DNA from 4 places in the Paenibacillus naphthalenovorans genome. Region 2 is predicted to be linked to each of the others. Evidence: riboswitches for the same ligand, from Rfam matches in the RefSeq annotation. Region 2 holds a riboswitch; each other region holds the start of a gene.
The links. A riboswitch is a leader RNA that binds a small molecule or an ion and turns the genes downstream of it on or off. The one in region 2 is predicted to bind cyclic di-AMP.

Region 1 (7,604 bases), 800 kb from region 2:
ACACTTCCTTAATGATGGCCAAGTCTTCGCTAATAGAAGATTTGGCGGAGTTGTAGCGGTCAGCGAAAGTCGTCAAAGGAATCAACGTATGGGGGCGAATTAGCAAGTATTGGGTCATTTCCACCAATCTTGCGCTTCTTTTCATTTTTTTCACTGGTGCACCCCCTAATTTACGACGCATGTTATAATAAAATCCGAATAATATAATGAAAATATAACATTTTTATACGTATTTATACAAGCACATCGCGAAAAATATAATGACACCAAAGTGACATTATCATCTTGTTCAAGTCAGCAGTCTTACAGCATAAACATCTTTGCAAAAGCCTCTTAGCCCGTTATAAATGCGAGGAACCTTGGCTTCTTTCGAAACCAGTCCAAAAACGGTAGGACCGCTCCCCGACATCAATACGCCGTCAGCCCCCAGTTTAGCCATTACTTCTTTCAGCTGCCGCACCTCCGGGTAAAGCTCCAGCGTAATTTCCTCCAGCACATTGCCGAGCTCCCCGCACAGCTGTTCGAACCGCTTCTCCCGGATCGCCTCAAGCACTCCCGCAGTGGAAGGATGCTTCCGGATGGCGCCGACCTGCAGCTTGCCGTATATTTCCGATGTAGACACGTTGATCGGGGGCTTAGCCAGAATAACCCAACACTGCGGGGGTGATTCGATCGGCTCCAGCTTTTCGCCGCGTCCCCGTGCAATCGCTGTTCCTCCGGTTACACAGAATGGCACATCCGAACCGAGCTCTTCCCCGAGCTTCTGCAGTTCTTTCATCCCTATGCCAAGCCTCCACAACCGATTCAGCCCACGCAAGGTAGCCGCGGCATCGCTGCTCCCGCCGGCAAGTCCCGCAGCTACCGGGATTTTCTTATCCAAATGAATATATACTCCTTGCTTAACGTCATATCGCTCTTTGATCAGACGAGCGGCTTGAAAAGCGAGATTTTTTTCATCCAGCGGTATGTACCCGGCTTGACTCGATATGATGATCGTGTCGCGCGGCAGCTCCTGCATTTCGATCCGGTCCGCCAGATCGACCATGGTCATAACCATCTCCACTTCATGATAGCCATCTTCACGCTTATATAATACATCCAGGGACAAATTGATTTTTGCCGGGGCTTTCTCGAATACCTTCATAGGACACCTTCTTTACAACTGTCTGTCTATACGGGCTTACCGTTCTTCTCCTAATACTATACCAAAAACGGCACAAAAAAAAGCTAAAGCGGCCTCTTGGCTGCTCTAGCTTTCTTTAATGGTGCAATTACGGCCTGGAGTACGGGGAATACACCGGCGTCTGTACAGTTGGCTGCACGCCGCCGTACCTTGGCGCTAGGGATTCCTGAAACGGCGACGCTATCGCCCCCTGCGCGGGAATCGTACCTTGTCCGGGAGCCATCCCTACGTTTCCAACCGGGATCGGGTTCTGCTTTTGCAACGTTCCCTCCGCAATTTGGATTGCCCGCTTTACCATATTGCCCGCATCCTTCGTTCTTATGCCGCCCCAGCCTTCTCGCTGTACGGTTTCGTAGAAGCCGAGATCTTTGGCAAGTTCATATTTGAAAGCATCGGACATAACCCCTCTGCGATTTCTGCGCCCCATAACCTTACCTCCTTCGCTGTTGATTTGAAGTTAGTAAAAGCTAGTATGCGCCGATTCCAGGAAATCATGCAACTTTATCGACGGCAGCACCGTCTTATGAAGTACACAAGCAAAAACGGCTGACCGCTCGAGCAAGCCAACCGTTTATGTATTATTGTTGTATTGTAATCCGCACTTCTCCGTCATCGCCTTGCACTGTCACTTCAACCGATTCCGTCAAAATGTCTGCGTAGCTGTAAGAAACGCGCTTGAAGGTCTGGTGTTCCTGATCCAGCTTCACAATAAATACGGAAGGATAGGTTTCCTCCAATACACCGGATCTTTCGATGGTCTTGCGGCGACCGCCATTTGCTTTTAACATGATCTTTTGTCCGACATGAGGTTCCAAACTGCGTTTGATATCCAACAGCGTATTTTTAGCCATTGATCACTACCACCTCTTTCCTATTTAATTATAACGCAACAAAGGTAGTATGTCAATTTAAGCTGAATATTATATCAGCCATACAAACGTGTTGTCAATGACTTTTTTTCCTTGGTTTCTGCAGAAAAACATAAATCACCTTTACTTTCATTCACAGAATTGTCAAAAATTATTCTGGATGGATTGGAGAATTGAAAAAGAAAAAAAGCACCTTTCGGCGCTTAAGTCTGATTTGCGTGTTGAATTTTGGGCACGCCCCGGCGATAGCTGCCTCGTGATTCTATGCCGCCGAGCCCCTCCAAACCACTGTGTGTGAGCCCAATGACATCTACGATATTCACCGTATCGCGAATGGGCGTAAAAGCCACTTTAGCCGCGATGCACAACGGGTCAAGAGCATGAATCAGCACACGGGCGGGGGAACTGGCATAATTGGCTCCGGCTTGCAGCAGCGCTTCAAAATGGGATTGGCACGCACCGGCGATAATCGTCAATGCGTCACGGTTTTTTTCATATTGCCTTGCTGCGTGCACCGCATTCACGAAATTATGCGAATTTTTGTAACTGCTAAGCGAGGTAATGTCCCCTCTACTCCGGTGCTTCAGAAGGCCGTCATGTCCGGTCACCACTACAATATCGGGCTGGATTTGGGGCAGCAGGCGGTAGAGCGCATCAGCCATATGGGCTTCCGTCACATAGAATCCTTCGGCCGGTACCCGGAGCTCTCCGTATAAGACCATGCATTTGCGCAGATAAACTGGATCGCCATCCAGATGCAGCACTTTACCCGGCACGTCAAAATAAGTCGGACGTGACTTGGGCGCCGCACCCGGAGCTGTGCTGCTATCCCCCGCGTTCGGGCTTGCTTGAGATTGCGATGCATTCGTGCGCCTCATGGCATCCAACCATTTCGGACGGATCAAACCCAAATATTGAAAAGGATCGAGCTGAGGCATGGGTTCCAAATCCGGAAGCGGAGCATCGGCCAAAAGCCGCAGCTCTACTCCGCGGAGCACCGCCTGCTGCTGCCTGATTTCTTGGATTTTGAAAACTATGTCACCGCCATACGACTTACGAGTGACGAGGTCTCCCTGTTTCATGGCTGCATCGCCTCCTCGTCTATCGTATGGCGAATATAGGCAAATGGTGCAGGTGAATTGCCTATAACCCCTATGGAGGAGTTAACGGGAACTTAACGCTCTGGCAAGATTCCGGCTCAGTACGGCATATTCTTCCATAGACAATGTTTCCCCGCGGCGGGAGGGATCGATGCCTGATTGTTGCAGGATGACTTCCAGCTCGCTTTTCGTTTCTTTGGTGAAATATTTCGCCGCTAGATTGTTATATATCGTTTTGCGCCGCTGCACGAAGCTGGCTTGGACCACGTCAAAGAAAAAGGCCTCGTCTTCCACATCCACAGGAGGCGTCTGTCTTACTTTCAACCGAATGACCGCCGAATCCACATTCGGCTGAGGGATAAACACGGTGCGCGGGACGATCGTTACGACTTCGGGGATACAATAATACTGTACCGCAATACTGAGACTGCCGTAATCTTTACCTCCCGGCTTCGCAGCCATCCGGTCGGCCACTTCCTTCTGAATCATGACGACGATATTCTCCAGAGGCAGCTTTTCTTCGAGCAGCTTCATAATAATGGGAGTGGTCACATAGTAAGGGAGGTTGGCGACAACGCTAACTTGCGAGACGCCCTGAAAATGCTGCTCGAACAGCTCCTTCAGATCAACCTTCAGCACATCGCCGTGGACAACGGTCGTATGAGGATAAGGGGATAATGTCTCCTCAAGCATCGGCAGTAGTCTTTGGTCGATCTCAATGGCCACGACCCGTCCTGCCGCCTTGCCCAGCTGCTGCGTTAGGGCTCCGATCCCGGGACCGATTTCCAGCGCCCCTTTTTGAGGGGTCAAGTCCGCTGCAGAAACGATTTTATGCAAAATATTGTAATCAATAAGAAAGTTTTGACCTAAGCTTTTCTTCAAGGTAAAGCCGAACTTCTGCATCAGCTCTTTGGTTTTTTTCGGCGAGGCGATGTCCTCCACAGACGCTTGTCCCGCATCCGCCGTATCTGTAAAGCGATTGGTACTCATAACGCTGCACCCTCTTCTTCATCCAAATGCCGCCGCGCCGCCTCGAATTCTTCTTTTGTAATTTGAAACATGCGGCAGCGATGATAAAACTGTTTTCCGTTACAATAACCGATACCAAGCCGCTTGCCCATCTCAAGCCTTCTGGCGGCAGCCGCCGGGTGAACGATCAGACCGGCCTCCAGCAGATCGTTCCAGCCGATTTCCGTACCTTGGGCCATATAATCCGTGCGTACATTCACAAGCGCGGAACGAATCGCTTCCACCGATGCGTTCTCCACCCCAATGTCGCCGCGGCTGGTGGCCGCCTCCTGCGTCAGGAACGCATGCTTGCAGCCGGGGACTTCCCTGGCGATGATTTTACGTATCCTCTCCCCTGCATGATCAGGGTCCGTGAAAATGATTACGCCTCTGCGTTCCTGCGCCAACCGGATACGCTCCAGCACCTCTTTATTGATTGCGGAACCGCCGGTTTCGATCGTTTCCGCTTCGACGGCCCGTTTAATCGCAACCGTATCGTCTTTGCCTTCAACAACAATAATCTCTTTGATCATGGAATTCGTCCGTACCTACTTTCGCAGCAAGAGAAAAGAAGAGGGACGTTAGCCGTACCTCTTCTTCATCTGTTCTATATATGATGAGTCTGCCCTAATTGCCCATCCTTAATCAGCCGACGGCTTCTTTGGACCGATGACATATACGGTTGCGCCATGTTTTGTTCCGAAGCGCAAAGCATAATCATGGCTGTCGAAATAAACGTCGATTTTATTTCCTTTGACTGCGCTGCCGGTGTCTTCCGCTCTGCGGAAGCCCAGACCTTCAATATAAACCCACCAGCCTATCGGAATGACCTTTGGATCGACTGCAATCGTGCGACCTTCCGTTACTCTCGTACCTGATGCCGTGATTCCATACTGCGGATGATCCGGATCCTTGCCTGTCGAGGCCGGTCCCGCGCTATACGCAGTGAGCTTCACGTTATTGATGACCTGTTTAACGTCGAACTTCACGCCGTTTCTGGTCACCTGTTCCAAGGTTGGCGAAGACGAAGAGAGTGTTACTACGGGATTCTTCGTTCCCACCGCAATAATTTTTTGCACACTTTGGGTTTGAATCTTTTCGTCAACGATTTGTTCGGATACGAGCACACCGTCTTCATAGACTTTTTCTTTCTTCTTGAGCAGAACGCCCTCTTGTCCTTCTTGAATAACCTGTTCTTTGCCTCTGATCAGCTTCGGCTCCGTCTTTTTTACCGTTTCGAAAGCGATCGGTTCTTTGATTTCCTCAACATTTTTCTTGACACGGACGATCTTGACTTCACTATTTTCGTTTATTGCCGCATTCAAAGCGGGAGTCACTTTATCAAGTTCACTGAGCTTGATCTTCTGATCGTCAAATAGCTGTTTGACCGTCTTTCCTGTCGTATATACGGTCTTGGTTTGCCCACCGTCTGTCAATTGTACCGGCTTGGCTTTCTCGATAATAATTCGATCTCCCGATTCCACCGAATCATCCAGAGAATGCGACACACGGTCGTGTTCACCGACAGAGATGCCTTGCTCATCCAGTATATGCTGCAGAACTGATTCTCTAGTTTGGAAAGTTTGCTCTTTTCCGTCTACAACAACCGATACGCTTTTGATTGACGTACCGTAATACATGATTAAAAACATGAAAGTCATAGCGAATAATATGAGTGCAATGATCGATATCATACGCAAGTTTTCATGCTTCCATCGCAATGCGAAGGACAAGCTGGATGATCGTCTTTCATGGGTTTGTTCAGGTGTCACAACGCCCACTTGTTCGGTCCTCCTTAAAGCCCCGCCATCCGAGTGTTATGCATGATTAGATCTGACGCGACTATGGTAAAGTATATTCTTCTCCAATTACCAACGTTTGCTTCAACGGCTATCAGAACCGTACTTGCCTAAGGCCACCTCCTGGAATCTTATTTTTTATGAACCGGCTTGGATCGTTATCCCAATGACGGGGGAATACAAAAAAAAGTCAGCGGAGAAGAGGAACCTTCCCGTGACTTTTCTCATTTTCCTCAAAATGAAAAGTTAAGCCGACGACAATCGTTACCTCTCTCTTAACGCTTACGAGGTTAGCTGACGGATTCGGACTTGAGAGTCGCCCTACTCGGAAGCAGCTGCCTGCCCCAAGATTCACCCCTATAAACACCACGTTCATCAACAGCGTAGCGCTGTGACATCCGCGATGCGGTTCCCCCGTTCCCTTACGGAACTCAGCGATGTTGGAATTTTGGCAATCGTATGAAGTTAATATTGAGTGTACGATGTGAAGGCTGGAATTGTAAAGTATACAAACTTTGAAAAAAATCTCGGATTTTACTCAATTATCATTGTTTTTTATTAATTTTTAAACCAAAACCATCTTTTTCTCCATTGGTCACAGTTTTTTGTTTTGTTTTCTTCGATTATCTTGTTTTGTATAAAAAAAGACATGTGTCCTTTTGTGTAAAAATTCACTTTATACCGAAAATGGATATGGCATTCCTCGAGGTAATCCCGGCCAATTCTTCCAGTGAAATGCCCTTGATTTGGGCCGCCGTCTCAGCTACAAGACGAACGTAAGACGATTCATTCCGCTTGCCCCGATACGGATGAGGAGCAAGGTAAGGCGCGTCCGTTTCAATAAGCAGCCGATCGAGCGGAACTTTTTCCAGCACCTCCTTGGGCTGTTTTGCATTCTTAAACGTGACCGGTCCTCCAAACGAGATATAGAAATTCATGTCAAGGCACATTTTGGCTGTTTCCCAGCTCCCGGAGTAACAATGCATCACACCGCCAACCTCCGCCGCCTTTTCTTCGCGCAAAATTTGCACAACATCGTGATGCGCATCCCGGTTATGGATGACAATCGGCATGCCGAGCTTACGTGCGAGCCGGATTTGCTCACGAAACACACGGGCTTGTACATCCTTTGGAGACGTATCCCAATAGTAATCCAGCCCGATTTCTCCTATGGCTACCACCTTCTCATGGCGGCAAAGCGATTCGATCCATTCCAAATCGTCCGGGGTCATATCCTTTGCGTCTGTCGGATGCCAACCCACGGTCGAATAGATAAAGTCATACTGTTCTGCCAAAGCGATGGAGCTGGGAATGGTTTCCCTGTTAAATCCGACATTGATCATGTGACTAATTCCGTTCTCTCTTGCTCTTTGAATCACTTCGTGTCGATCTTCATCGAATGCCTGTACGTTTAGATGCACATGCGTGTCGATCAGCATATGAACATACCCCTTTCTTCGCCATTGCGACAATGTTCAGGACAGACCTAACAGGATGCGAACATCAGCGTCCAGTTCCTGCAGATGGTTCAACAGCAGCTCATGAGGGTAATACAAATGGTATTTCCCCATATGAATACCGCTGATCGAGCGGACAATCTCCGATTTGCAGGAGATCTCCGATAATGTGTTTTTGGAATCCAGCA
Region 2 (7,604 bases):
GGTGCAGGCTGTGATAAGATGTTATAAAGCTGTGATAAACGAATCCAAAAGCAAGCTGCTCTTAACAAGTGTTGAGAGCAGCTTTTCTTTTTTGGACCAAAGGAGAAGGAAAACGATGAATTTTCGCAAAAAGTCATTAGAGGAAATCCCTGAGGAATACACAAGGATTTGGTCTTGCGAGACGGAAGGCTGTAATGGATGGATACGGGACAACTTTGCTTTCGAGCATGTGCCAACTTGCTGGAAGTGCCTCTCCCCCATGACTAGCAGCATGAAGATGCTGCCTCTCCTTGTAAATTCGAATGGCGATCTGAAATCGCTCAAGAAAGGCATACGGATTTCATAGCCTCTGGCAGCAGTTTTCTTCCCGGATTGCGTTTATTTCAGATACCTAAAACCGTACAAGCAGCAGGATGCTTGTAAGAACTCTCCCATATTGGAGTTGGATGAACCATGTATCCTATCATTGATGCTCACGTGCATTTGGATTTATATGAACCGGCGGTGCTGGAGAAACTGCTTCAATCCTGTGATTTATATCGGATTCAAGGGCTGCTGACGGTTTCGATGAATGCGGAATCGTGCCTGCGCAATCTCCGGTTGAAGCGTCAGCTCCCGCATGCTGTTTTTCCCGCATTCGGCTATCATCCGGAGCAGGCGCCGCCTGCCGAAGAAGATATGGAAAATTTATTCGAATGGATGGATCGGCACCGGGATGAAATGGTGGCGATCGGCGAGATCGGACTTCCCTATTACATGCGTAAAGCGGCGGAGAACAGAGGCGAGCATTTCAATGATGAGCCCTATTTGCTTCTGTTGGAACGCTTTGTTCAGTTGGCTGTCCGGCTGGATAAACCGGTGGTGCTGCATGCCGTATATGAGGATGCGGAGAGGGTATGCGATTTGCTAGAGAAGCAAGGAGCAGAGAAAGCTCATTTCCACTGGTTCAAGGGAAGCGGGAAGACAATGGCAAGGATGATGAAGAGAGGCTATTACGTTTCGGTAACGCCTGATGTGGTATACAAGCCGGAGATTCAAGCGGTGGTTCGTGCGTACCCGCTCGAACTTCTGATGGTGGAAACGGACGGTCCGTGGCCTTTTCGAGGCGTATTCGAGGGTCAAACGACCCATCCGCGTATGATTCGTGAATCCATTAGGCAAATATCTATGCTGAAGGGAATGCCGGAACAAGAAGCAGCGATGGTGTTATTCGAAAATACACGGCGCTTTTACAATCTGCCGTTGTAATCGATACACAGGTCTAGAACCATATAAATCTCCTGATCATATGATATTTCTATAAAACATAGGAGGTGGGATATATGGATAAATTTCTGACCTATGTAGGCGGGTTGATAGGTGGATATGCACTGATTAAAGTGCCGGTAGAAGAAATCACAGCACTGTCCGGTTTAAATACAATCCTCGACGTAGTCGGCTCTCTGGCCGTCATCGTTTTTGGAGGAACATTGGTCGTTCGCGGCGTTTTATCGCTTTTAGGAAAATAATTACAAAGCAAAAACTCCGTTTATTCAATCCTTTAACAGCTGCCTATGTTAAGGGATTTTTTTATTGCTATTATATCTCCTAACCAATTATACGGTTTCTTTTAGATTGCTATTTTGTCTGGAACAAGGCAGGCTCAATGTATTCTCCCGAATCAACATGAAGCATGACATAGACTTAATATAAAATCATGCAATTTCGGAACTTTTTGGAACGGATTGCGTAAATAGATTTCAGAAAGCCATTGAAAAAATAACAAATACGGAGTGTGATAGGGATGAATCGACGGCCCCATCGCGGGAGATTCAAAGGCAAGCTGGTGATGCTGTCCGCGCTCAGCTTAAGTCTTCTTCCGTTAACGGCTCATGCGAACGAGATCAGTACGGGCACCAGTTCGGCGGCTGCAGCTTCCGTCAGCGGTTTTAATGCTTCCTCCGGAACTGCACCTTCTGCTGCCAAGGAAGCAAAACAGATGAAAGCGGAGGCCAAGATTACGAAGGATGAAGCGGTCGCCATCGTGAGAAAACTTTTTCCGAAATTGCAGGATGCGCAGCCGGTACGTGTGGAGCTTGGAGATTCCCACTCGTATCCTCCCCAATATCAGAACGTTTGGACCATCGGCTGGCAGATTACATTCGGCAACAGCAGCTACGGCTTCGACAGTAAAGTCGACTCGATCACCGGCGATCTTCTGCAAACCCATCTGCATTTCCCGACGGATGAGGGCAATGAAGCGTATTATCCGCCGAAGGTTTCCAAAGAAGAGGCGCTGGGGCTGGCCAAAGCATTTATTCAGAAAGCTTCACCGACCTTATCGCTTGACAGCCTGAAGCCCGTGGACCAGTCTCCATACACCAATCAGGCGCTTTTCGGTCCGGTGCAGTATGAATTTTCTTTTACCACTTTAGTTCATGGATTGGCCCATCCCGGGGGACATATTTCAGTAACGATCAACGGCAACGGAGAGGTCACAGGCTATTACCGGAACGTGGTTACTGCCGATTATCCATCTCCTGAGCCCGCCATCACCCCGGAAGAGGCCGCCAAGAAGTTCGTGCCCCTAAGGGATTTAACCCTGCAGTATGTCCCGGTGAATCAGCCGAATTTCAAGGGCAAGAGCTGGTTTCTCGGTTGGGTGCAGCCTTTTTATGCCGACTTAAGTATCGATGCACTAACCGGTGAATACATTAACTTCACGGGTGCAGTCGTTCAGCCTGAAAAGGTTCAATATAAAGACATTCAAAAGACGGATAAACTGTTTACCGTGACAACGGGCAAAGGCGAAAACCAATTATTGACAGGTGAGCAGGCGGCGGAGCTTGTCGAGCGAGTGGCGTCCATTCCGGGCAATCGCACGAGATCCACGCAGAGCCTTAATACATATTGGTCGGACGTGAATAAGAAGGTTTGGAATATTACCTGGATGGAAGCGGCGCCTGCCGGTCCTTATCCTTATAGCGGTCAAACAAACGCCGTGGTGGATGCGCGAACCGGACAAATTCTGGAGTTCCGCGTGGATCGTATGGCTCCCCCATGGACGAATCCAAAGCCGGATACGGAGAAGACAACGGCTGCAATCTCTCAGGCTGAAGCCGAAAAGAAGGCTTTGGCTCTGATTAACGAGTTGTATCCGAATGCGTCGGAAGAATTAAAATGGCTGTCCCCCGATCCGTATGCCGCACCGGCGGGAGATGAACAAACCTTTGGATTCCGATTCCAGCGATTCTATAAGGGGATCCCTGTCGGAGGGGATTCCGTGAGCATTATATTGGATGCCCAGGGCCAATTGAAGAGCTATCAGAGCACGCGTTCAGATCAATTGGAAGCGGGTACGGCTTCCCTTGCAGCGAATATAACGAAAGCTCAGGCTGAAGCCATCTTTTTGGAGGGCATATCACAGGAATTGCAGTACAAAAACTTTGGCGGTTTTTATACGGAAAGTCAATATGTGGAGCCCGATATCAAGCTGGTCTATCAACAAACGTACAAAGACAGTGCGAAAAACGGTTATGTGATCGATGCGGCGAACGGCCGGTGGCGGGCTACCTTCGTCAATCCTGTGAGCACCGTTGAAAGATCGGTGGAAATGCCTGTCGATATTGCGGGGCATTGGGCACAGAAAGATTTGGAGACGATGATCCGGCACAACATCTTATCCGCAGATTCAAGCGGCCAATTGCATCCTGATAAGACGATCACGTTAGGCGATTGGCTTCTTATGGCGTCTCAGGCGGTACATCCGCATTATGCGAATTCCTATTATGACAGAAATGCCAAGCCGGCGTTCGAAGATATCGACGAGCAGAGTCCTTACTATGCAGCCGCCCAGCTTTTTGTTCAGTTGAAGTGGCTTGATCCGAAGAAAACGCCGCAGCTTCGTCCGGAGGAAACTCTAACGAAGGAAAAGCTGGCGGTTCTGCTGACTCAAATGATCAAGTACAATAAGCTTGCGGAACAACTGCAGCAGAATCCGCAGTTGAATTTCGAGGATTCGGAACTCATTGCCGAGAAAGGCGCCGTCTGGCTGATCACTCAGCTGGGTGTGCTCGATGGTTCCGTCCGGAAGTTCAATCCGCAGGGAGAAGTGACCAAAGCCCAAGCGGCAACCGCTCTGATGAGACTTGTTCATTTACAGGGCAAACTGGACCAGAAGATAGCCATGTAATGTCCTGATCCGGCAGTCCAAACCAGTCCAAACCTTTTTTATAGGAGGTTTGGACTGTTTTTTTGTTGCATATCTGCCGGGACCGTGTGATAATATGGGGTTGTCATATGGAAGAAAAGTCTTCTCGATTTTGATTATCATGGAGGCAAAATCATAGTGGAGCGTTACCCTTTTACTTATGATCATTCTCAACCGTTCATCCGGCAGGCCGGCGAATGGATAGCGGATGTCTTTTACGATATTCTGCCGGAAGCCGGTTTCGAAGTCCGCGATGAACAGATTTATATGGCTTTCCAATTGGAACGGGCGTTTGCCGAGAAACAAACCATTTTTGCGGAGGCGGGAGTGGGGACGGGGAAAACGCTTGTTTATTTGTTATATGCGATTTGTTACGCCCGTTATATGCGAAAGCCGGCTGTGATCGCCTGTGCGGACGAGTCTTTAATTGAACAACTGGTCAAGCCGGAAGGGGATATCGCAAAGCTGGCGAAGCACCTGAGCCTGGCCGTTGACGCCAGGCTGGGGAAGTCTGCGGACCAGTATCTTTGTCTGGTCAAGCTGGACAAAGCAAGATTCAGGGACGAGGATGCGGAAATGTTCGAGCAATTATACGAAGAGCTGCCCGGGTTTGTTCATTCTCATGAAACCCTGCAATCGTTTTATGCTTACGGCGACCGGAAGCAATATCCGCATTTGAATGACGAGCAATGGAGCAAGATCAATTGGGATGCTTTCCAGGATTGCTTCGTATGCGACAAAAGGCACCGCTGCGGGCAAACGCTCTCCCGCGAGCATTACCGCCGATCTGCCGATTTGATCATTTGTTCGCACGATTTTTACATGGAGCATGTGTGGACGTATGAGAGCAGGAAGCGGGAAGGGCAGCTGCCGCTGCTGCCGGATCACTGTGCGGTCGTATTTGATGAAGGGCATTTGCTGGAATCTGCCGCGCAGAAGGCGCTGACCTATAAATTAAAGCATGACGTGTTTGAAGAACTGATTACCCGGCTGCTGCAGGGGGAAATACGCGAATCATTGGCTGTGCTCATTGACGAGGCGATTGCGCAAAGCGAGACGATGTTTGACTGGTTAAGACGCCGGAGCAGAGAGATTCCCGGTTCGGACCGGAAGGAGCTTCTGCTCGACGATCGGCTGCTTCAGGAAATACACCGGTTCCGGACGGTGCTTGCAGCGATTGAAGAAGAGCTCGTGTTTGAAAGCGGTCTTCACACCTTGAATGAATATCAGCTCCGCATTGTCGAAGAGCATCTTGAAATGATGCAGAAAGCATTGAGTCTTTTCCAGCGATCGGAGTCATTGGTATGCTGGTTGACGGAAAGCGGGAGCGGAGCGGCTTTGGTGATCATGCCGAGAACCGTCAAGGAAGTGCTTCGGGAGCGGGTGTTTGGCTCGAACATGCCTATCGTTTTTTCATCGGCCACACTATCCGTGGAGGGCTCCTTCCGTTATGTAGCGGAAAGTCTCGGGATCGAGCAATATTTGTCCTTTTCCGTTGACTCTCCATATGAATACGAACGGCAAATGGAAGCGATCGCGCCTCATTGGTCTGCCGGCGGGACATTTTCGGAGAAAATGGAGGCCGCTGTCTCGCTGCTCGAACGAACGGAAGGAAGAGCGCTGCTGCTGTTTCCGGCGAAAGCCGAACTGCAGCGGTTTAAACGGGAGATTGCGTCGTATCCCGAACTCTTCGGGAAAATGCGCTTCTTGTTTGAAGGCGATCAGGAAATCAGCCATCTTATCGCTTCTTTTCAGCATGACGAAACGAGTGTTCTATGCGCCGTCAGCTTGTGGGAGGGACTCGACGTACCGGGGCCGTCCTTGTCCAATGTCATCATATGGTCGCTGCCTTTTCCGCCTCAAGATCCGGTCTTTATGGCCAAACGCAGAGCGGCGGAGTCTCCTTTTGAAGAGGTCGATCTGCCTTATATGCTGCTGAGGCTCCGGCAAGGGATGGGACGATTGATTCGCTCCCGTGAGGATCGGGGGATCGTGGCCATTCTATGTGCAGAGCTGCACAGGCAGCCCATGCTGCGGGCCCGCGTTGAAGCTGTGCTGCCGCCGGGGGTTTCTCTCAAAAATTCGCTAGCTTAGGGGACAGTTGGTAAACTTTGTGTCATGAAATCTCATTGTATCCGTGTTACAATGGTTTCCGTTCCTGTTTAGGAATGCGACATCAAAAAGGCCGAAGCTTAATTCGTAAGCGCGGGGGAACCCATATCCTTGGGGTGAAGCCACTATGGTGGCCGGGTGGTTGCTCTTTGACCCGAATCCGTCAGCTAACCTCGCAGGCCGTAAAAAGGAGAGGAATGCAGTGAAAGGTTTTAAGAAGTTGGTTTTGACAGGTGTTTTGGCACTTGGCCCGATCATTGGCGCCGGCGCGGTTTCAGCTGCTCCGTCGCACACGGTATCAAGCAACGATACCCTGTGGGCGATCTCCCAGAAATACGGTATCAGCCTGAAATCGCTTATTACGGTGAATCCGCAATTGGTTAACCCAAATCTAATATGGCCAGGAATTGTGCTTAATATTCCCGGTAAGTCAACGGGTACAGGTTCGGGTTACGGTACAGGCTCAGGTTACGGTACAGGCTCAGGTTACGGTTCGGGTAACGGATCGCAGCAGGGAACAGGAACAGACAGCACGACACAGTCTTCTTATGCCAGCCAAGTGGTAAATTTGGTGAACCAGGAACGTGCCAAAGCCGGTTTAAGCCCGCTTGCCAGCGACAGTGCATTGACGAAGGTGGCTTTAGACAAGGCAAAGGACATGTATGAAAAAGGCTATTTTGACCATAATTCTCCTACCTATGGGTCTCCTTTTGATATGATGCGCTCTTATGGCATCCGTTATACCTACGCGGGTGAAAATATTGCCAAAGGGCAAAGAACACCGCAAGAGGTAATGGATTCATGGATGAACAGTCCGGGACACCGTCAAAACATTATGAGCCCGAACTTCAACAAAATCGGAGTGGCTTATTATAATGGCGTGTGGGTACAGATGTTTATCAAAAATTAATTCGGACTAAAAGAACAGACTGTTGAGAATGTCTCAGCAGTCCTTTTTTGTTTGCCATGATATTTTAATGCGACATAGCTTCTGCTGGATTAAAGACGGTATTGGTCAGTCCTTTCGCGGAACGGCATTCGTCCTGGACGTTTTATGCAGGCTTCAATGAAATCCATAATACCGGCAAATGCGGAATGGAATCGGCCGAGGAAGTGACGCCTGCCGTACTGAATTGGATTGAGCACAATGCCCGGAAGATTTCGGCAATCCGTTTGCCGGCGATCCTCTGCCGGCGTGGATTGCAGCCTCCCTGCTGAAGGGTCAGGAGGCGGGACGCGACTATCTGGTCGTTTCGCAATGTGCGCACGTCTGCCAAAGAAGCGTTCGTTTCGGGTCATGGCT
Region 3 (7,604 bases), 2.2 Mb from region 2:
CGAAGAAGCTGCTGGACCGGTTGTACCCGCTGCGCAAATGCAAGACGCTTCCGGACCGGGTATGCTTGTATTACCATCTTGGCCAATGTATCGCCCCCTGCGAATATGAGGTGGAGCAGGATACGTATGACAAGATGGTCCAAGAGATCAGCCGTTTCTTAAACGGCGGACATCATGCCATCAAGGCGGAGCTGACTCGTAAAATGAACGAAGCTGCAGAGGAGCTGAACTTCGAGCGGGCAAAGGAACTCCGTGATCATATTCTGCAAATCGATGCCGTGATGGAAAAGCAGAAAATTACGACAACGGATACCGTGGACCGGGACATATTCGGGTTTGCCGTAGACAAAGGCTGGATGTGTGTGCAAATCCTGTACATGCGCCAAGGCAAGCTGATCGAACGCCACGCCTCTCTCTTTCCATATTATGGCGAGGCGGATGAAGACTTCCTCACTTTCGTGACGCAGTACTACAGCGAGAATCCGGCGCTGCCGAAGGAAGTCTTCCTGCCGGCGTGGGGAGCGGGGCAGAAGCAGGAAGAAGCAGGCGATCCTGCCGGGAAAGCGGAGCATAAGGCCGGCTTCTCCGATGCTGAATCGGAAGAACATGAAGTGGCGGCCAAAGTCGAAATCAAGGAGGCGCTTGAAAGCTGGCTGAGGGTAAAGGTGCATATTCCGCGCCGGGGCCTGAAGAAGAATATGGTGGATATGGCTTGCGAGAATGCCCGGGTTGCGCTTGAAGAAAAATTCCGTTTGATTGAACGGGATGAGGAGCGTACGGTCAAGGCGGTGGAGAACCTAGGCCGCTATTTGGGCACGGGCGTCGTACGGCGCATCGAGGCGTTCGATAACTCCAACATTCAAGGCTCGGACCCCGTATCGGCGATGGTTGTATTTACGGACGGCAAGCCGGACCGTAAGGAATACCGCAAGTACAAAATACGCACGGTAAAGGGACCGGACGACTATGAAACGATGCGCGAGGTAGTAAGGCGCCGCTATGAACGGGTGCTGAAGGAAGGTCTGCCGCTGCCGGATCTCGTTGTCATTGACGGCGGAAAGGGGCATATCGCTGCTGCGGTGGACGTGCTTGAGAACGAGCTCGGACTCTTTATACCCGTTTGCGGTTTGGTAAAAGACGCCAAGCACAAAACCGCGCAGCTGCTTATGGGCGATCCGGCCGAGGTTGTGCCCCTGCCGCGCGACAGCCAGGAATTTTATTTGCTTCAGCGCATCCAGGACGAAGTGCACCGATTCGCGATCACCTTCCACAGGGAAACGAGGGCCAAGTCGATGGTCGTTTCCCAGCTGGATGCCGTGCCCGGCGTTGGGGAGAAACGGCGGAAAGCGCTGCTGAGGCATTTCGGTTCCCTGAAAAAAATAAAAGAGGCCAAGCCTGAAGACTTTAAGCCTCTTGGTATCGGTCCAAAGCTGGCGGAGCAAATCATAACGGCGTTAAACGGCCGGAGCCAGGGTGCGGATTCGGATCCGGCGAAGGATTCGGCGGGGGAAACGACGGGGGCCGTCGATTGAATCCGGCGTGCAGCAGAGACAGCACCCGGCCGATAGCCAATGGCGCCGCCAAATAAGCCGCGCCGATAGCGACCTGTTCGGGCTCTCCGACGAACATGATCGAGAGCCCCATCAGGATGCTGTTCATGGACGCATGGGTGAACAGAGCGGTAAGCAAGCCATATTTCAAGAATACATAACCGAATATCAATCCGATGACCGTCACCTCGACCAATCGGGTGTACACCGGGTAAATAGGGTATTGGGTATGGCTCATCGCCCAAATGACGCTCGGCAGCAGTACGGCCAGGAAACGGCTGCGTGTCAGCTTCAGCATGAGGGCGATGCCCAACAGCCGGTACACCGCCTCTTCGGAGATGGAGGCCACCCAGGCCATCAACGGAAATAGACCGGGATAGGTCATGTTGTATACGGAGTCGGCCGGGTCGCTGACCGTCCATACGCCGAACACTTCGGTACCGATAAAAAACATGGTTTGCTGCAGGCCCAAAATGAACAAGCAAATGAAATAACCTCGTACCGCCGCTTTCCATACCTCGCCTCCGAATACAGAGTCCCGCCAAACCGGCCAGGGATTCCATCCGCGGTCGAGCCAGAGCCGCCGCCCCGCACTCAAGGCCAAATACGTCGAAAGGGCCATCAGTCCGACAACAATATTGGTGAACCATAAGTAAAACAGGGCTACTGGCCAGGAAGGTCCGCTTCCGTGCATCGTTCGGAACGCAGGGATCATATTAAAATTGTTGACGATATAAATCGCCACGAAGAAAAACGTGAGCAGCGCACCGCGCGCATAGCGGATGTCACGCCGCCGCCGCACAACTAGGATCAGCGCCGCGAGTGTCATCACAAGCGAGATTCCGATACTGATCCGCGTCATTAAAGCGGAACGGCGATCCTGCGCTTCCTGCCAGGCCATGAACGCATCCGGAACCGTAAATACCGGCACAAACGCAGTGACCCGGCTGCCGGACACTTTCAGGTGAAGCTCCAGCGGGGCTTCGCCTATTCGCTCCGTCTTGCTACGGAAGATGAGACTTCCGTTCCCGGCCCGCCCGGATTCGCCCGTCAATGCAAATTCCGCGGGGTCATAGCCCATCTCCCGAATGGCGGTATTCGCCGTCTTCAGGAGGCCGGCATCCGGAGAGCTTACGGATTCGCTTCTGGCGGTTGCGGTCCGGCTCATCGAGAATCCGAATATGGCCAAGGTTTTATAATTCACCGCCACATAGTACGTTGCGCCCTTTTCGATGTCGTTAATCTCCACCTCAAAATATTCGAGGGGAAATCGTCCTTCATATTTTTTCTTGTATTGATCGTACAGCTGCTCCTTTAGCAAATAGCCGTTTCTTACCGGGTAAGATTGGTACAAGGTATGGGCTTGTGCGCCTGGTCCTATCGCAAAGCGGTTGCGGACAAAGCTCATCGCAGCATTCGCCGCTTGCTGCTTTGTAACGACGGGAAGGTCTTCGGCATCGTCTTTAGGGAGGCGAGTCTTGTCCAAATAGGCGGAGGCAAACGTAACGCCCAGGTACAGCATCAGGCCAAGGACGGCCAGAAGCAGCAGTGGAGGTTCGAATCGTCGTTTCGGCATGAAATGCTCCTTAGCAGATATGGGATAATAACAGTCTATTCTTTTAAGGTAGCATACATTCCATAAGCAAATCCAATGATAACAAGAGCTACGTGAGGCAATATTCAGCAAAGCGAAGCGCCACACCTATAAAAACGCTTACATATGTCGTAATTTTGCGAAATCCGGTGCATTCAGGTGAAACAAGGCTTTGTACTTCAATGAAAAGAGGATTATAATTCATATCAATTGAATAGCGAGCCGAATTTCTAAAGGAAAACGGGGGAACCATGAGTTTAGGGGTGAATTCAGCGGATACAATCCGCTGATAGGGTGCCTGTACATCCGAATCCGACAGCTAACCTCGTAGGCTTGAATTACAGGAACCTTAAATTGACATTGGGTTTCCAGTGTCTTTTTTGTTGCCTGAAACGTCAAATAGGGGTGCATTCATGAAAACCATTGCCAGGAAAGTCGAGCTCACGCCTCCGCAAATTTTGGTCATCGGTTTTGCTGTTATGATCTTGATCGGCTCCATGCTGTTGTCGCTTCCCGCGGCCTCGGCCAGCGGTGTACCGATGCGTTTCCTGGATGCTTTATTCACGGCGACATCGGCAGCCTGTGTAACCGGACTTGTCGTTGTGGATACGGGCACTTATTTTACCCTGTTCGGCCAGATGGTTATCATGCTATTGATCCAGGTCGGCGGGCTCGGGTTTATGACCATGGCTACCTTATTCGCATTTGCCCTGAAAAAGCGCATCTCACTTAAAGAAAAGCTTATTTTGCAAGAAGCACTGAACCAGAACAGTCTTGAAGGCATTGTGCGGTTAATCCGTAAGGTGATGATTTATTCGCTCACGATTGAGTTTACGGCTGCCGTTATTTTCGCTGTTCGATGGTCGGTTGATTTGGGTCCCGGCAAAGCGGCTTATTATGGTATTTTTCATGCCGTCTCCTTCTTCAACAATGCCGGTTTCGATATTTTCGGGCCGGTAACGGGAAAATTCAGCAGCTTGACGGCTTATGCAGCTGATCCGGTGATCAACGCGGTTTCGATGGGACTCATCATTTTGGGTGGAATCGGTTTCGTCGTTCTGTCGGACCTCATGGATTATAGAAGGAACCAAAAGCTGACGCTTCATACCAAAGTGGTGCTAAGCGCTACCGGTTTTTTGATCGGAATCGGGGCGTTGATTATATTTATCTTCGAATTTACGAATTCCAGAACGCTTGGACCGCTCGACTGGTCCGGCAAAATACTCGCCTCACTGTTTCAATCCGTTACACCGCGGACAGCTGGAGCCAATACGCTTGATATTGCCGGGCTTAGGCAGGCGACGCAGTTTTTTATCATCATTCTGATGTTCATCGGTGCTTCTCCCGGCTCTACAGGCGGAGGGATCAAAACGACGACCTTTACCACGCTGGTTGGCGCGATGATCGCGATGGTCCGCGGGAAGGAAGACATTGTACTCTTCCGTCACCGGTTAGGCAAAGAAAGGATTCTGAAGGCCGTTACGATTACGATGGTCGCTTTGGCGCTGGTCGTCACGATCACGATGATTCTTTCTACAACGGAGGATCATGCGTTCCTGATGATTTTGTTTGAAGTGACATCGGCCTTTGGCACGGTTGGCTTGTCGATGGGGTTAACACCGGATTTGTCGGATCTCGGCAAGATCCTTATCGCGTTTACTATGTTTACCGGACGTCTGGGTCCGCTGACATTGGCTTATGCACTGGGTCCGAAGGCGGAGAAGGAATTGTACAGATATCCGGAAGGCAAAATTACGATTGGTTAGGGGAAACGAATGGATGAAAAACACTCAATACGCAGTCATTGGATTAGGACGATTCGGTTCAAGTCTTGCCGAGGAGCTTCTGAAACTGGGCTATGAGGTGCTTGGCATCGATGTGGACGAAGAAGCGGTGGAGGAGATGAGCGACAAGCTGACGCACGTGGTGGTAGCGGACTCGACGGAAGAAGAGGTGATCCGATCGCTGGGCATCCGGAATTTCGATTGCGTGGTGGTGGCGATCGGCAACGATATTCAAGCGAGCATTCTTACTGCGATTCTATTAAAGGACATTGGGGTCAAAACGGTCGTAGCCAAAGCGCTGTCCGAGCTTCACGGCAAAGTGCTGAACAAAATCGGGGTTGACCGGGTCATTTATCCCGAACGGGATATGGGGATACGCGTAGCGCATCAACTCGTTTCTCCCAATTTGCTTGATTATATTGAACTGTCCAATGACTACACCATTGCGGAGCTGGCCGTACCCAAAAGGCTTGCCGGACGGACGCTGAAGGAGCTTGATCCCAGGGCGCGTTACGGATGCAGTGTCGTGGCGATCAATAGAAAGAACGGTGTCATCATTGCGCCTACAGCGGAAGATACTTTCGAAGAGCGCGACGTTATGGTCGTGATTGGAACAAACGAACAGATCGAAACATTCGAGAATGAAGTCATCCGCTAGCAGGCGGACGGAGCAGATTTGATGCTCCCGGGAGACGGAAAGGACGTGCCAAGGCTTGAAACCTGGATTGATTATGAGGCTGTCACCGCCGCAAATTTTGGTATATGGCTTCACTTTGATTATTATGATTGGCGCAGTCTTGCTTTCACTGCCGATTGCAACGGTCAGCGGGGAGTCCATGCCCTTCCTGGACGCTTTATTTACAGCTACTTCAGCGACATGCGTAACGGGACTCGTGCTGGTGGATACAGGCACGTATTTTTCCGCGTTCGGGCAGCTTGTCCTTATCCTGCTGATTCAGATTGGCGGACTCGGCTTCATGACGATGGCCGCTTTGATCGCTCTTGTGTTCAAGCGGAAGATTTCGCTCAAAGAACGTCTGGTGCTGCAGACGGCAATGAATCAGGGCAGCATGGAAGGGATCGTCCGGTTAATACGCAAGGTTCTTTTATATTCTTTAACGATTGAGTTTGCAGCGGCGGTGATTTTTTCGGTCCGTTGGTCGTTCGAGATGGAACCCGGCCAGGCGATTTATTACGGCATTTTCCATGCCATTTCATTCTTTAATAATGCAGGTTTCGATTTATTCGGCGCGATCCATAAGCCATTCGGCAGCATGTCTCATCTGGCTTACGATTGGATTGTCAATTTGGTGGCGATCATTCTGATCGTGCTTGGCGGAATCGGCTTTATTGTCATTGCGGATCTGCTGGAATATCATAAAACCCGAAAGCTCTCGCTTCACTCAAAAGTCGTACTGAGCACTACAGGGGCACTCACCGTTATCGGCTTTGTGATTCTGCTGATCTTTGAATTTACGAATCACAAAACGTTCGGAGCATTAAACGGTTCCGGTAAACTGCTGGCTTCGCTGCTGCATTCCGTGACCCCCCGTTCCGCAGGGGTTACCACGGTGGACGTCTCCCAGATGAGACAAGCTTCGCAATTTTTTCTCATTATTCTTATGTTTATCGGCGCTTCTCCAGGTTCGGCGGGCGGCGGAATCAAAACGACGACCTTCGCCATCCTGGTCGGGGCGCTGGTTGCGATGGTTCGGGGAAAGGAAGACATTGTCATGTTTCGCTACCGGCTCGGAAAGGACCGGATTCTCAAAGCGATCACACTGACCATGTTCGCGATCTTTATGGTCGTTTTCATAACGATGCTGCTCTCTACGACGGAGGATCACGCCTTTTTGGTTATCCTGTTCGAAGTGACCTCCGCTTTCGGCACCGTGGGATTAAGCATGGGCCTAACCCCCCAGCTCACCGAATTCGGTAAAGTCGTTATCGCTCTGACGATGTTCACCGGGCGGCTTGGACCGATGACTTTGGCCTACGCGCTTGGAAAGAAAACGGATAAGGAGCTGTACCGTTACCCTGAAGGTAAAATCACCATCGGCTGAGGCGCTTGGCTCAAGGGGCAAGTGAACCCCAAAAGGCTAAACGCCCACCGTCCTGGCCTGTTGATAATGACGCACCGCCTGATCAATGAAAAGACCGATGGAAGTCTGGAGAACGGCATCATCTGTATACAGCAGAGAGGTCGTTCTTTTGGTTTGCTTCAGCTCCGGTATATAACGTACGGTCAATTGGTTGTCTTCCATTAAATTACGGCGGAGATAGGATTCGGGAAGCAAGGTGCCCGCATTACAGGTGGAAACCAGACGCGTGATGGCTTCGAACGAATCGATTTCCATCTTGACGTCGGGATGGACGGCATAGCGTTGGAAGATCTCGTCCATCAGGACACGGTACCAGGTGCCTCGCGAGAACAGGATCATCGGCAGCCCGTGAAGATCGTGAATCTTGAGCTCCGTCTTGCCGGTATAAGAATGACCGTCCGGCAAAACAAGGCACAGGTGGTCGTCGAACAAGGGAACACAGGTGAGGGACGGATCATCGATTTTGGAAGCGACGAGTCCGATGTCCACTTTTCTGTCTTTAACCAGCGGCACGATTTCATGGGTTTTGCCGGTGATCGCTTTAATATCGGTGTTCGGGTATTCCCTCATATAC
Region 4 (7,604 bases), 1.5 Mb from region 2:
TCCTTCAACGACCACCATATGGGAACCGTAAACCGTACCCTTCTCCGGCTCACGGCATGGAAGTCCCGCATGCCAAGCCAGAGCCGCATCCCCCGTCGCATCAACGAAAGCGTTTGCAGTCAGGCGTACGTCACCATAACGCGTGGCAAGATCAATATAACGTATGCGTCTGTCTTCATTGCTCACTCCCCGTAAGACGGCGCCAAGAATCAATGTGATTCCCGCAGAATATACTGCATTTTCAATCCAACGGGACAAGGCTACCTCATCATACACAACTGTTGTCCAAAATCCGTTTTTGCGATAATGCAGCGCCCCCGCGGTGCCCAGATCACGGAGAATGTCGTCGGCGATGCCATGGGTCAATTGGTAGCCGTCGCGGCCGTTGGCAAACAGACCGCAAAAGGCACCGATGATCGAGTTTACCGCTTGGCCCCCCAGAGCAGGCAAGCTGTCAACCAAGGCAACGTGGTGTCCCAGACGTGCTGCCTCCAGAGCAGCTGAAACGCCGGCGATACCTGCTCCCACGATACAGGTATCCGCTTTCAATTCCCGCAAAGAACTTCCGGTACCTTTTCGAATCACGCGTGTATCCGTTCTAAATTCCGAATGATTCACCATCATCACTCCTTTCTGTTCCTAAGGGATAGTGAGAATTTATCAAAAACCATCCCTTTGTATCAATCTGTTTTTCTTATACAAAATATTGTCAAAACAGATAGGTTCAATTAGTATACATAGTATAAGCTACCATAAATGGTATTTATCATTGTGAAAAGAGCCGGCCCAGGGAGGCCTTATCAGATAGGCCGCGCATTGTGCTCGTAATCGTATATCCCAAATTGCGATAAGGGGTGACCGAAATGGAAATTCATCAGTTGGAATATTTTCTGGCCGTTGAAAAATACCGCAATTTTTCTACCGCCTCACTGGAAATATGCGTATCCCAGTCAACTTTGTCGCAGCAGATCAAGAAACTTGAGGATGAATTGGGAGTCAAATTATTCATACGCTATTCCCGTTCGGTGCGACTAACCCCTGCCGGCGAGGATTTCCTTGTTCATGCGCAGCGAATCGTATCGGAGATTCAACAATCCAGGGAAACGATTCAGAAGTATATAAGTTTTGATAAGGGGAGCATCAAAATTGGTGTGTTTCCTAATATGGCGTGTTTGGGTTTGAACAAAATTATTACCAGCTTTTTTAGAACTTATCCGGGTATTGATTTTGAAATACATACGGCCAATACGGATGATTTACTGAAGGGGTTACGCGAAAAAAAGGTCAATGTTGCTTTTATTAACTCGCCTTTTCCCAATCATTTTGAAATCGATTTCTTTCCCTTGATGAATGATCATATTGTAATGCTTATTTCCTCCCAACATCCGCTTGCCAATGAATCGTTTGTCGATCTGAGCGATTTATCACGAGAAAAGTTTTTGATGATAAAAACGAATGCCTGGTTTCGTAATACCTTGATTCATGCATGTAACGATGCAGGGTTCGAGCCTAATGTTATTTTTGATACCAACGATGTCGAGATCATACGAAGTTTTGCGGAAGATGGCGTTGGGGTGGCGCTCATGGGATACCGCGTTGCCCGCTGCATGTCCAACCCTAACAATTCTATTGTGCCTATTAGACAAATGTTTGAACGACAAAGCGGTCTGGCCATTCCAAAATCCACACGGCCGCCTTTGGCTGCCAGTCTCTTCCGGGACTTTACCCTAAAGGAAATGAGCCGGACTTTAAATTCGTGGTGAGCGTGCTGCGGCCCGTCGAAATAAGTTTCACCATTGCCGGGGGACAACAGTCCCCGGCAATGTTCAATAGAGTAGACGTCGATTCTCATGGTTTATTTCCCACCAGCTTCAATGCTTCATCCAGCATTTCAGTGTTAATGATTTCCTTCGTATCCACGGCTTTGGTGATCAGCTTTTCCTTGGCATACCAGTCGATCTGCGTCTTGATATCGTCCACGTTCATCCTGCCGTCAGGGTCAATGAACGACAATGAGCCCATAATAAGATCTTCCTTCTGCCCCGTATATTTAGCCACGATCTTGATCACTTCCTCATAATTCCCTCCTTTTACCCTTTTGCCGTCTTTTTGAGTCAGCACTGCATCGTAATAGTAACGCGCTCCTTTGATATATGCCTTTAAAAAACGGATGCCCGCATCCTTGTTCGTCATGAATTTCGGCGAAAAGAATATTCCCGACGATTGATAGTCGATTTCATCCGCCACCCACGCAAGCACCCTGCCGTAGCCCTGATTGATCGCTATCGAAGCATAGGGCTCACTAAGGATGATGGCATCGGCGTTCTTGCCCCTTAAGGTTTCCATGACACCGCTAGTGGTGTTCATCGGCACCCACTGAACGTCCTTTGTGGTCAATCCATACTTCTCCAATACACGCCCCAGCATGTAATGGTTGGTACTGCCTATCGTAGTGACAGCGGCTTTTTTTCCCTTCAATTCCTCCACCGACCGGTAAGGAGAATCTTTATGCACGATGACTGCGGAGAAAGGGTAGCCCTTCTGTTCCCTTCCTTTGTCGGATACAATAGTCACTTTTTGTCCGGCCGCCATCATGTTGTACAAATCTGCGGTAAAACCGACCCCGCCTACGTCCAAATCGCCCGATACTACAGCCACATTGACGGCATTGGAGGATTCGAACCATTTCACATGAACTTCCAGGTTCTCTTCTTTAAAGAACCCTTTTTCCAAAGCGATAAACAGAGGCGAATTGCTTGTAAACTTAAGCATGCCCATGTTCAAAGAAACCGGTTCGGCTTTAGCCGGCTCTGGTTTGGCCGGTTCTGTCGAGGTTCCCTGGACTTCCTCCCTGTTCCCGCAACCGAAAAGCATTGTCACTAGGAGCAAGAGAACAGCAACTGCCGATATGGCCCCTTTTTTCACATGATAAACCTTACCCATACCACCACCCCCTAATGAAAGCGCTTTAATAAATTTACTGTAGCTTATGCTTGGGATCCATTCAATCGTAATTAACGATAGCGGTTATTGCTAACATCGATAAAAGGTGACAAAAAAAGCGCGGCGTATCGGACCATAGTTGCGCATCAGGAGTCTGACTCGTTCAATACGCCTGCCGCCGAAGATATTCTATAACTGGATCAGCGAAAGTACGATGCCAACCGCAAAACCGCACAGCGCTCCGTTCACCCGAATCCACTGCAGGTCCTTTCCGACTTTGTGTTCCAGCATGCGTACCAAGGCTACATCATCCATTTGATCCAAATTTTCTTTCACGAGTTGACCGATGCGATAATGATTCGCTTCCACCCATTCAATCAAGTAAGCTAACAAGCGATTTTCCCAAACGGCCATCGAATCCTGTTCGGGATTGAAATTGCGCACGATCCAGCGGTAAGCAGTAATTACCGCCCTGCCGCCCTTCAAACGGTCTTCCTCCAGCTTGTCCAGCCATTGATTGCGGATTTCACTCAAACGCTCATGCAGGAAGACAGCGCCGCGAGCTCCTTCCAATTGGTTTACGATCCATTCCTTCATATTCGCTACAAGCAACTCGTTATCCGCTAGTTGAGACAGTTGGATGCGGATTTCCTGAACAAGGGTCTTCCGGAAAGCATTATCTGTATGTTGGAGACCCCGAATTCCTGAAAGCATCAAGTTTTGGAGGAAGCTGCCAAGCTTTTCTTCATCCATGAAGCCGACAAATGCCTGTAAAGCAAACCCCGTTAAGCCCCCCGCTTTTACTTCGGAGAGCTTTTCGCTTGCGAACTTTCCCAACATCATCCCGGTATCCGGACGTTTCGCCCAGTCGGATGCTTTATGCAGGACGTAATTCAACGCCTTTTCGTCGAATCTGTTCTCGATCACCTTCGTCAGGATGGCATCGGCTGCAGATCCCACATCCGCTCTTCGGATCGCAGCGGCTATTTCCGACTGAAGATAAGGAATCGCTTTCTCGAGCGGCAACCGGTAAACCCATCGGATCAACAGATCCAATAGGCCTACCCGTACCTTCCGTTTGCCAAGCAGCTTAGCCAGAGAGGATGAAGCGAGCTGCAAAAGCTGGAGCTGCCGGAGTTTGTTTTCGATGCTTTGTTTGTTGAGCAGCTCATTTTCCAACGCCAAAATCAAGGATTGGATAATTTTGTCCCTATTCTTAAGGAGTAAGGATGTATGCGGCACCGGTATGCCGAAAGGATGACGGAAAAGAGCGGTCACGGCAAACCAATCCGCAATGCCGCCGACCAAACCGGCTTCAAAGCCGCCTTTCAACAGAGCAACCAAAGGAGTCTCCTGAAGAAATAAAGTGATTAAAAAGCCGCCGGTCATAAAGGCCAATGACAGTCCGGCCAAATATCTTGAGTTCATCTGCGGCCTCCTTCCGGTTATTTATGGAGATGGTAAGGCACTGTAGCGATCACGACGTCTTTATGATTGAATAAGTAAGCCCTTAACAGTAACCCGGTCTGATTATGGAGGAAATAATGCCACCAATGCCTGGTAATGAATTGCGGAATTAATATGGTAATATGATCCGTTTCCGACGTTTTCCACTCCACCGTTTCAATGAATCTCATTAACGGCCTGATGATGCTTCGGTAGCTTGAACGGAGCGTAATCAGCCGGACGCCCGGGTTCCATTCTTCCCATTTCTTCTCCATCCGTGCGATATCCTCATCGTCAAATCCGACATATACGGCGACAACATGATTGGTTAGAGACTTGGCATAGCTGAGCGAATTCATAACCACCCGGGTAATGCCGGCTACGGGAACGACGATCGTGCTGCCTTTTATCACTGGTTTTTCCTCATCCATGTCGATTCGCAGTTCGTCCGCTATGTTCAGGTAGTGCCGGTGAATTTGGAAGAAGAGGAAAATGACAATCGGCAAAAAGATAAAGATCATCCATACTTGATTGAACTTGGTCAAAATGAAGATCAGCGTAATCGCCAGCGTCGTGAACATCCCGATCGTGTTGACAATGAAGCGGATCAGCCAGCCCGCCGGCCTCAGCTTTACCCAACGGACCATCATCCCCAGTTGGGATAAGGTGAAAGGAATAAACACCCCTACGGCATAAAGCGGAATCAGGTTCTCCGTATGTCCTTGGAAAAGAATAACAAGCAATGCCGACAATACACCTAAGAAGATAATGCCGTTAGAAAAACCGAGCCGGTCGCCGCGCACCATAAACATATGCGGCATGTATTTGTCTTTGGCCAGCATAAAGGCAAGCAGCGGGAATGCGGAATACGCTGTATTTGCCGCCAAAAACAGAATCAAAGCGGTGGTGCCTTGGATGAAATAGTAAAGGATGCCCCGGCCGAATGTGTTTGCCGCAATTTGGGATACGACCGTTTCTTTTGGAGCCGGCGTGATTCCATACCAATAGGCAAGTAAACTGATACCGATAAACATGGCACCTAGAATCGTGCCCATCATCATTAGCGTAGCGGCTGCATTGCGCTCAGCCGGTTGTTTAAAGTTTGGAATGGCATTGGATACGGCTTCTACTCCGGTTAGCGCGGAACACCCTGAACTGAAAGCCTTCAATAGGAGGAACCAACTGATGTTCGAAACGGCTGTGCCCAGTTCAGGCACTTCGGCGTGTCCCCCGCCCGATATATATTTGATGACTCCCGAAATGATAAGAACAAAAATGGCGAAGACAAACAAATAAACGGGCAGTGCTAAAACGGATGCAGACTCCGTAATTCCTCGCAAGTTCATGATGGTAAGAAACAGGATCATCGTCAACGCAATAAGGACCCGGTGTTCATGCAAGGATGGAAATGCCGAGGTAATGGCATCCGTCCCGGCCGAGGAACTGACAGCAACAGTCAGGATATAATCCACCAACAGCGAGCCTCCGGCCATCAAACCGATGGAGACGCCCAAATTGTCTTTGGCTACGACATAAGCTCCTCCCCCTTTGGGGTAAGCAAAAATCGTCTGCCGGTAAGAAAAAATGAGAACCGTCAGCAATCCGAGAACGGCTATGGAAATGGGGATCGAATACCATATTGCGGCAAAGCCTGCAGCCATCAATATGATCAAAATTTGTTCGGTACCGTAAGCAACAGAAGATAATGCGTCTGAAGAAAGTACCGCAAGCGCCTTAAACTTGCTTAGTTTTTCTTCTTCAATCTCGGTTGACTTCATAGGCCGGCCGATTAATAATCGTTTTATTTTATTTAGCATACTGTTCCCGCCCTCATTATTTATTAAGGAGTTTTGTAAACAAGATCATCACAACAAAAAAACCCTTAAATCTCCAGGAAGAAACTTTACTTATGGTTTCCAAATGTGTTGTTAATCAATCATCCTCCAACCTATCCCGTTTTTAGACAACAAAAAAACACAGAGGCTTGAGCTCTGTGTTTGCCTATCAGCAGACAGCACGTTCAACTCCTCTCTCATACAACGCTTACGAGGTTAGCTGTCGGATTCGGGCTATGAGAGCAGCCCTACGTGCGGAATAAACATGTTCCTGCACGATTCACCCCATGGACATCCAAATATATGTCCTTATTGGTTCCCCCGTTTTCCTGTTTGGAAATTCAGCAAGGTGATATGTTCAATGGTTGAATCTTACACCTTACAGGACAACATTGCAAAGCAAGAAATCGGATAAAACCTTTGCTAGATATGAATTGCTTTGTAAATGAGACGCTTTTATAGATCGCTTTCTTTGTTTTACTTCAAATTTCATGGATTTTCTTTATATTTCAGGATTTTTGCGTTTGCGGGCTGTTGCGGATGCTTGAAAACCAATGGATTGGAGTTGTTTTCCCATTCCTTTTTGTTCCCAGCTGAATTTGAATAAGCCATGGAATAAAGCACATAATAGGGTGCGTATACCAAGTATACCCATGAAAGGGGAATCCTCATGAGAAAAATACTGCAGTGTTCCTTTGTGTTTTCGTTTCTTGTCTTTGTTGATCTTTATGGTGTTGCAGCAGCACAAACCGCACCATTTTCATCGCCGGGAATGCAGGTGGATCAAAGCCATACCGCTTTGGTGATCACAGATCCGCAAAATGACTTTTTAAGCCCGAAAGGTGCAGCATGGAATTTAGTGAAAGACAGCGTTGCTGAAAATCACACGATTGAGAACATTGAATTATTATTAAAAACAGCAAAAAAGAATAAGTTTAAAGTATTTGTGTCCCCTCATTACTATTATCCCTATGACCAAAAATGGTTATTTGGGGGTGCTATGGAACATGTGATGCACGATATCAAAATGTATCAGCGAAAAGGTCCATTATCGCTTGAAGGCTTTCAAGGTTCGGGTGCCGACTTTCTGGATAAATATAAGCCTTATCTAGAAGATGGACAAACCATTATCACCAGTCCGCATAAAATTTTCGGACCCGAAGCCAACGACTTGGTTTTGCAGCTGCGAAAACAGGGAATAACCCGCGTCATTCTTGCAGGTATGTCCGGAAATCTGTGCATTGAATCTCATATGCGCGAACTCATTGAACAAGGATTTGAAGTGGCCGTGGTTCACGATGCCACAGCTTCCGCAAAAATAAACGGCTTGGATGGGGATAAGGCTGCAAAAACCAATTTTCGCATGATTGCCAACGCTTC

Region 1: another riboswitch for cyclic di-AMP. It lies ahead of IJ22_RS22025 (resuscitation-promoting factor); the one in region 2 lies ahead of IJ22_RS00450 (CAP domain-containing protein).
Region 3: another riboswitch for cyclic di-AMP. It lies ahead of IJ22_RS15010 (TrkH family potassium uptake protein); the one in region 2 lies ahead of IJ22_RS00450 (CAP domain-containing protein).
Region 4: another riboswitch for cyclic di-AMP. It lies ahead of IJ22_RS07525 (APC family permease); the one in region 2 lies ahead of IJ22_RS00450 (CAP domain-containing protein).

What each region holds. Positions count from the first base shown of each region.
Region 1 is NZ_CP013652.1:4,488,112-4,495,715, reverse strand. Features, by position in the region: gene purR (pur operon repressor) at 1-154, opposite strand, end outside; gene ispE (4-(cytidine 5'-diphospho)-2-C-methyl-D-erythritol kinase) at 290-1,144, opposite strand; partial or broken gene IJ22_RS26850 (small, acid-soluble spore protein, alpha/beta type) at 1,431-1,610, opposite strand; gene veg (biofilm formation stimulator Veg) at 1,762-2,034, opposite strand; gene yabG (sporulation peptidase YabG) at 2,256-3,134, opposite strand; gene rsmA (16S rRNA (adenine(1518)-N(6)/adenine(1519)-N(6))-dimethyltransferase RsmA) at 3,216-4,142, opposite strand; gene rnmV (ribonuclease M5) at 4,139-4,693, opposite strand; gene IJ22_RS22025 (resuscitation-promoting factor) at 4,802-5,941, opposite strand; cyclic di-AMP (ydaO/yuaA leader) riboswitch at 6,223-6,406, opposite strand; gene IJ22_RS22020 (TatD family hydrolase) at 6,631-7,398, opposite strand; gene IJ22_RS22015 (HD domain-containing protein) at 7,435-7,604, opposite strand, start outside.
Region 2 is NZ_CP013652.1:87,463-95,066, forward strand. Features, by position in the region: gene IJ22_RS25500 (cold-shock protein) at 116-346, shown strand; gene IJ22_RS00430 (TatD family hydrolase) at 454-1,248, shown strand; gene IJ22_RS00435 (hypothetical protein) at 1,323-1,508, shown strand; gene IJ22_RS00440 (YcdB/YcdC domain-containing protein) at 1,784-4,171, shown strand; gene IJ22_RS00445 (ATP-dependent DNA helicase) at 4,328-6,283, shown strand; cyclic di-AMP (ydaO/yuaA leader) riboswitch at 6,363-6,498, shown strand; gene IJ22_RS00450 (CAP domain-containing protein) at 6,504-7,211, shown strand; partial or broken gene IJ22_RS25505 (sulfatase) at 7,295-7,604, shown strand, end outside.
Region 3 is NZ_CP013652.1:3,056,913-3,064,516, reverse strand. Features, by position in the region: gene uvrC (excinuclease ABC subunit UvrC) at 1-1,532, shown strand, start outside; gene IJ22_RS15015 (CPBP family intramembrane glutamic endopeptidase) at 1,444-3,126, opposite strand; cyclic di-AMP (ydaO/yuaA leader) riboswitch at 3,355-3,493, shown strand; gene IJ22_RS15010 (TrkH family potassium uptake protein) at 3,558-4,910, shown strand; gene IJ22_RS15005 (potassium channel family protein) at 4,924-5,586, shown strand; gene IJ22_RS15000 (TrkH family potassium uptake protein) at 5,660-6,991, shown strand; gene IJ22_RS14995 (LysR family transcriptional regulator) at 7,028-7,604, opposite strand, start outside.
Region 4 is NZ_CP013652.1:1,560,828-1,568,431, reverse strand. Features, by position in the region: gene IJ22_RS07545 (FAD-dependent oxidoreductase) at 1-624, opposite strand, end outside; gene IJ22_RS07540 (LysR family transcriptional regulator) at 864-1,763, shown strand; gene IJ22_RS07535 (ABC transporter substrate-binding protein) at 1,849-2,943, opposite strand; gene IJ22_RS07530 (DUF445 domain-containing protein) at 3,133-4,371, opposite strand; gene IJ22_RS07525 (APC family permease) at 4,389-6,206, opposite strand; cyclic di-AMP (ydaO/yuaA leader) riboswitch at 6,414-6,581, opposite strand; gene IJ22_RS07520 (cysteine hydrolase family protein) at 6,895-7,604, shown strand, end outside.